Linked DNA regions of Pararhizobium capsulatum DSM 1112. The protein of the gene in region 1 binds, or shares a complex with, the protein of each later gene. Links are inferred from orthologs where the notes say so. Each region holds a gene or a part of one and is shown in the gene's direction. Other genes may lie near its edges.

The links.
Region 2: the proteins of xseA (region 1) and QO002_RS07650 are in contact, whole or in part, in a cryo-EM structure (PDB 8TXR), measured with the Escherichia coli proteins. The link is inferred for Pararhizobium capsulatum DSM 1112 from one-to-one orthologs.

The regions. Positions count from the first base shown.
Region 1 is NZ_JAUSVF010000001.1:613,717-617,023, reverse strand. Bases 216-3,203 are described here. They hold xseA (exodeoxyribonuclease VII large subunit), read left to right. Parts: upstream 216-907; coding sequence 908-2,500; downstream 2,501-3,203. Other genes in these bases: QO002_RS02805 (C40 family peptidase), read left to right, coding at 2,958-3,203; QO002_RS02810 (MarR family winged helix-turn-helix transcriptional regulator), read left to right, coding at 2,617-2,952; QO002_RS02820 (spike base protein, RCAP_Rcc01079 family), read right to left, coding at 503-766; QO002_RS02825 (hypothetical protein), read right to left, coding at 216-332. In the rest of the region: QO002_RS02830 (Gfo/Idh/MocA family protein), read left to right, coding at 1-56; more of QO002_RS02825, read right to left, coding at 63-215; more of QO002_RS02805, read left to right, coding at 3,204-3,307. UniProt on the Escherichia coli protein: Bidirectionally degrades single-stranded DNA into large acid-insoluble oligonucleotides, which are then degraded further into small acid-soluble oligonucleotides.
Region 2 is NZ_JAUSVF010000001.1:1,609,749-1,612,913, reverse strand. Bases 194-3,039 are described here. They hold QO002_RS07650 (exodeoxyribonuclease VII small subunit), read left to right. Parts: upstream 194-1,416; coding sequence 1,417-1,662; downstream 1,663-3,039. Other genes in these bases: QO002_RS07635 (pirin family protein), read left to right, coding at 2,382-3,039; QO002_RS07640 (HepT-like ribonuclease domain-containing protein), read left to right, coding at 1,997-2,359; QO002_RS07645 (nucleotidyltransferase family protein), read left to right, coding at 1,699-2,007; QO002_RS07655 (histone deacetylase family protein), read left to right, coding at 485-1,411; QO002_RS07660 (zinc-dependent alcohol dehydrogenase family protein), read left to right, coding at 194-422. In the rest of the region: more of QO002_RS07660, read left to right, coding at 1-193; more of QO002_RS07635, read left to right, coding at 3,040-3,165. UniProt on the Escherichia coli protein: Bidirectionally degrades single-stranded DNA into large acid-insoluble oligonucleotides, which are then degraded further into small acid-soluble oligonucleotides.

The DNA.
Region 1 (3,307 bases):
AGCTGATCGATGCGATCTATCGCGCTAGCGAAAAAGATGGCTGGGAAACAGTCTGATACGGGTCAGCGCAGCGGTGTCGGTCGCTGCGCTCTGCTTTCCGATCGGGCGGTGCGAAGCCGGTCAGCGACGAGATAGGAGCCGACCGCGGCCGCAATGCCTGCGTTATAGCCGAGGATGGCAAATAGCAGCGGCATGAAGGAAACAGGTCCCGCTGAAACAAGAGCAGCGGCGCCGAAGACCACAAGGACCAGGCAGCCGGCAAGCGCATAGCAGATGACTGAGCGCAAGGCCGTTGTCAGCAGTCCAATTGCGAATGCGGTCAAGATCACCATCCGACCCTCCCGTTGCTAAACTCTACCTCCATGCTTGCACAAGGCTCGATAAATTTCGCATAACCTGCAGTGCCCAGTTATAACACGGGAAACGGGCAAACTGTTTCATATTATTACAAAACGTGAAGACCGGGCCGCCGCTGTTCGAAGCGGCGGCCCGTTTCTGCACATCAAATCAGGCCGACGATATCCGCCGCGGTGGTGCCCGTTTGAAAAACCCGGTCCGCGCGCACCGGCAGGATCGCGCCCCCTGCAACTGTGAGAAAGGTAACGCTCGCGCCCGAAACCGTGCGAACGCTCACGGCACCGCCGCTCCCGACATAAAGCGCGCGGACGGCCTCCGCGAGATCAGCGGTATCGGATGGGGTGATCGTAAAAGCGTGCGACGCCGGGCCTGAGAGCGAGGCGGCATTGTTGGAAAAGCGGTCTGGCATGGAAGCTCCTTTATCAAGACAGCAATCCACCCATGATCCGCGCATGCCAGGCGACGGGGGAAAACGGGGAGAGTGAAACGCCTGTTGAGGGTTTGTCTCAAACGCTGGCAAATAAAGTGAAGGCACGGCAAACTGGCGTTCATGAGCTCATTCTTCGAATCAGAAACCCCGTCAAACCTTGCCGAATACTCGGTCTCGGAACTCTCCGGCTCGATCAAGCGGACGGTCGAGCAGGCGTTCGACCAGGTGCGCGTGCGCGGCGAAATTTCCGGCTATCGCGGACCGCATTCCTCGGGTCACGCCTATTTTGCCCTGAAGGACGACAAGGCGCGCATCGATGCCGTGATCTGGAAGGGGACGATGAGCCGGCTCAAGTTCCGGCCTGAAGAAGGCATGGAAGTCATCGCGACCGGCAAGGTCACGACTTTCCCCGGCTCGTCAAAATACCAGATTGTCATCGAGACTCTGGAGCCCGCCGGTGCCGGGGCGTTGATGGCGCTCCTGGAAGAGCGAAAACGCAAGCTGGCGGCCGAGGGCCTGTTTGACAGCGCGCGCAAGCGTGCCCTGCCCTTCATGCCGCGTGTCATCGGCGTCGTCACTTCGCCGACTGGTGCCGTCATTCGCGATATCCTGCATCGCATCTCCGATCGCTTCCCCGTGCATGTCATCGTCTGGCCGGTGCGGGTTCAGGGCGAAGGCTCGGGCAATGAGGTGGCGGCCGCGATCGAGGGCTTCAACGCCTTCTCGCCCGCAGGTCTGTTCGCCGTTCCCGACGTGCTCATCGTGGCGCGCGGGGGCGGCAGCCTCGAAGACCTCTGGAGCTTCAACGACGAGGCGGTGGTGCGGGCCGCCGCCGCATCGCGTATACCGTTGATTTCAGCCGTGGGGCACGAGACGGACTGGACACTGATCGACCATGCGGCCGACCAGCGCGCACCAACGCCGACCGGAGCCGCGGAAATGGCCGTGCCGGTCAAGGCGGAGCTTGAGGCGATGGTGGCGGGGCTTGGTGCACGCCTTAGAGGGGCGGCGACCCGACAGATGGACAACCGGCGTCAGGCACTGCGCGCGCTCGGCCGGGCGCTGCCTTCGCTCGACCAGCTTCTAGCCTTGCCGCGCCGGCGTTTCGATGAGGCTTCGACCGGTCTCGGCCGCGGTCTGCAGATGAACACCGCCAATAAGCGCCGCAGCTTCGAGCGCATTGCCGCACATCTGCGGCCGGACATGCTGTCCAACCGGCTTGCCGGCGACAGGCAGCGGCTTGCCGAACGCATGATGCGCGCCGAGCGTATTGTCGAACGCATGATCGACCGTGCCCGCGGCAGAACATCGGCGGCGGATGCTTCGCTTCGCGCGCTGCCCGTTCGCATCCTTGGGCAGGTCCATCGCTCGCGCGATCGCATTGCCGGCCTTTCCGCCCGCTCCGATACGGCGATGGCCGCCGATCTCCGGCGCTTGAGGGGTTTGGTCGTGGCGCAGGATCGCGTGCTGCAATCCCTCTCCTACCGCAACGTCCTGAAGCGCGGTTACGCGATCGTCTACGACAACGCGGGCCTGCCCGTGCACGCAGCGGCATCTCTTGGCTCCGGCCAGGCGATTTCGATCGAGTTTGCCGATGACAGTGTCAATGCCGTCACCACCGGCGATCGTCCACCTCCGGCACCCAAGCCGGCCAAGAAGCGTGCTGACAAGGAAATCTCCGGTGGGCCCGCAAAGCAGGGCAGTCTTTTCTGATGCACGAGAAGCGCCTCTGACCGATCGCGACACGCCTCGAAAAAGAAACGCTTCCGTAACGATCCCTGGGTTAGCTTGGGCATGAACTATGCGTGAGGTCTGCCTTGCCGATCGAAATGTCCGCCTCGCAGGCGTTGAATCTCTGGCACGGCGCCTCGCTGCAACAGGTGCGGCTCGGCCACGACCTGACGCTCCGGCAAATATCCATCCTGCTTCATATCTATCTCGTCCCGCCGCCGCATACGGTGCGCGGGCTTGCCGAAACGCTCGGCGTCACAAAGCCGGTCATTACCCGCGCGCTCGATACGATGGGCGACCTGCAGCTCGTATCGCGCAACCGCGATGACAAGGATCGGCGCAACGTCATCATCAAGCGCACGCTGGAAGGCGCGCTCTATCTTGAAAAACTTGGCGATCTGATCATTGATCAGGGACGCAAACTTGCTATTTGAGAACCATGTCTGATCTTCCCGACCGCCGCCTCAATGCCTATCGCCCCGATCTTGCCGAGGAGCGCCTTCGCGGCCTCGTCAGCGCTGACAACTATGTGGTCGGAACCACCTGCGAGGTCACCGTACCCGTCGTGCAGCTGAGGGCACGGCCGGAACTCGAATGCGGCACCGACACGGAGCTTCTGCTCGGCGAAATCGTCCATGTCTTCGACACATCAGCGGGATGGGCCTGGGTGAAGGCGGATAGCGACGGCTATGTCGGCTATGTGCCGGATTATACGATCGGCCCTGTGATCAAGAGCCCAACGCACATCGTGACTGCGCCACGGACCTTCGTCTATGTCGGCCCTGACCT
Region 2 (3,165 bases), 1.0 Mb from region 1 along the record:
ACCCCGAACCTTCGGCCGCCGCATCTGTGTTGCTCGCCAGTGACGTGGGAGATAGCGAGCCTCTCCACGCGGTGATCGATTGCGTTGGCGGTTATGCCGGTGGTGACTTGCTTTGCGACAAGCTCCTCGCGGGCGGGCTTTTTCTGCAGTACGGCGCACTCAGCGGTATTCCGGTTCCGCAGGAAGCGATTTCGGCACGGCCGGATGTTCGCTTCAGTTTCCTGTGGCTGCGCAACTACGTGCATTCGGCCGGGCGCGACCGGTTGGCGGCTTCCGTCGAAATCTGTTTCGCGGGCGTGCGCGACGGCATCTTTTCCAGCCGGATCGCCGCCACCTACCCGCTCTCGCGCCTTGCGGATGCGCTGGCTCACCAGGAGAAGCCGGCACGGAACGGCAAGATCCTCATCGACCCGCGTTGTTGAAAACGGCCAATTGCATGCATCGCGCCATGGACCTTGAAAGCATCACGCCCTAGGTTCGAGGCATGAGCACGATCCTTTTCGAAAATCCGATCTTTCTCGAGCACAAGGTGCCGGAAGGTCATCCAGAGCGGCCCGACCGTCTACGCGCGCTCAACCTCGCACTGGAACACGAACGTTTCCGCGATCTTAAGCGCGAAAAGGCGCCGCAGGGCAACGAGGATCTGGTGCTGCTCGCCCACCCGGAAGAGCATTTGCGCACCGTCATGTCCGTTATCCCCGAGGAGGGTATCAACTCCTTCGAGGCCGATACCCATGCAAGCCCGGCAAGCCTGCAGGCAGCGCTGACCGGCATCGGCGGCGCGACCGCGGCCGTCGATGCGGTGTTTACCGGCAAGGCCGACAATGTCTTCGTCGCCGCCCGCCCGCCCGGCCATCACGCCGAGAGAAACAAGGCGATGGGCTTCTGCTTCTTCAACAATGCCGCTATTGCCGCCCGCTATGCGCAAGAGACCTATGGCGCCGAACGGGTCGCCATCGTCGACTGGGACGTGCACCACGGCAACGGCACGCAGGATATCTTCTGGGACGATCCTTCCGTGCTGTTCTGCTCGACGCACCAGATGCCGCTTTACCCCGGCACGGGCGCCAAGAATGAGACAGGGGCCGGCAACATCGTCAACGCACCGCTTTCACCGGACACCGGCAGCGACCATTTCCGCGAGGCCTTCAAGTCGCGTATCCTGACCGCGCTCGATAATTTCCGGCCGGATTTCATCATCATCTCCGCCGGCTTCGACGCCCACCACCGCGATCCCCTGGCGCAGATCAATCTCGTCGCCGACGATTTCGACTGGGCAACGGGCCGGCTACTCGATGTCGCCGACAGAAGCGCCAACAACCGCGTGGTCAGCCTCCTGGAAGGCGGCTACGATCTCGAAGGACTGGCCGAGTCGGCCGGCACACACATCTACCGCCTGATGAGGGGCTGACCATCATGACCGACAACACCAACGTTTCCGCCCTCTCCTTCGAAAAGGCCGTGGAAGAACTCGAAGCCATCGTCTCGGCGCTGGAGCGCGGCGACGTCGCCCTCGACAAGTCGATCGAGATCTACGAGCGCGGCGAAGCCCTGAAGAAACATTGCGAAGCGCTGCTCGGCGCCGCCGAAAACCGCATCGAAAAAATCCGCCTCGACCGGGCAGGTAAACCGCAGGGCGTCGAGCCGCTGGACGGGGAGTGAGTGGACGGCTTTCTCACCCCGTAGTAGTGTGAGGTCATGACACGGGATGAGATCATTGCCAAGCTGCTTGCGCACCGAACGGATTTGGAAGCCGCCGGTGCCGAGCATATTTCGCTTTTTGGTTCCATAGCCCGCGACACTGCGTCGCTTCATTCCGACATTGATGTTCTAGTCAAGCTTTCCGCTCCGGTGGCAAGTTCTGGGTTCGGATATTTCGGCGCCCTCAGCGACGTGAAGAGCATGATCGAGGCCCTGACAGGCCGCCAGGTCGACATTGTTTCCGAACCGATCCGGAAGGAAGAACTCCGGCACAACATCAAGCGGGATCAGGTCGTTGCCTTCTAAGCGACCGAAAACCCGCCTGCAGGACATCGCCGAAAATGCGGGGCGTATTCTCGGCTATACCGCCGGCATGGATTTCAGCGCCTTTGAAAAAAGCGCGCTCGTGCGCGACGCGACAGAGCGCTGCCTGTTGCGTATTTCTGAAGCTGCGACAAAACTCGGACCCGACGCTGAAACCTTGCTGCCCGATCATCCATGGCAACAGATACGCAGTATCGGCAATATTCTCCGCCATATGTATGAGGATATTGATGCCGCGATAATCTGGACGATCGTTTCCGAGCAGTTGCCCATGCTGCTCGCGGATATCGAAGATACCGTTGCAAAGCTTCCCGACGACGATTTCGCGCTATAGCCGCTCAGAGGAGAAACCGCCAATGTCCTTCTTTCCCGGAATTGATCCCGAGGCTGGCGATGCGCCGGCTTGTGATGCGATCGAACTCCTGGTCATTCCGCGCACCACGGACCTTGGCAATTTCCAGGTGCGCCGGGCGCTGCCGACAGCCAAACGGCGGCTTGTCGGGCCTTTCGTGTTCTTCGACCGGATGGGACCGGCTTTGCTCAAAGCCGGACAGGCGATGGATGTGCGGCCGCATCCGCATATCGGGCTTTCGACCGTCACCTATCTCTTCGACGGCGAGATCAAGCATCGCGACAGTCTCGGCACCGAGATGGTCATCGCGCCGGGTGACCTCAACCTGATGACCGCCGGGCGCGGCATCGTGCATTCGGAGCGCTCGCCGGAAAACCTGCGCGGCAGGGATCATTCGATTTCCGGCCTGCAGACATGGCTGGCGCTGCCCGACCAGTACGAGGAGATCGACCCGATCTTCGCCCATACCGAAAAGCGCGACATGCCGACGTTCCGGCAGGATGGGCTCGACGGTCGCGTCGTCATTGGCGCCTTCGAGGGCATGACCTCCCCGGTCAAGGTGTTTTCAGACACGATCTATATCGACCTGAAGATCGAAGCCGGCAGGAGCGCGCCGTTCGCGGCCGAATGGGAAGAGCGTGCGCTCTATATCCTCTCCGGCGAGGCCGTGATTGCCGGAGATCATTTTGCCGACAATCAGCTGCTCGTGTTCCGTCCGGGTGTTCCGATCACCATAACGGGCGGACCGATGGGCTGTCATGTCATGCTCTTCGGCGGGGCGCCGATGG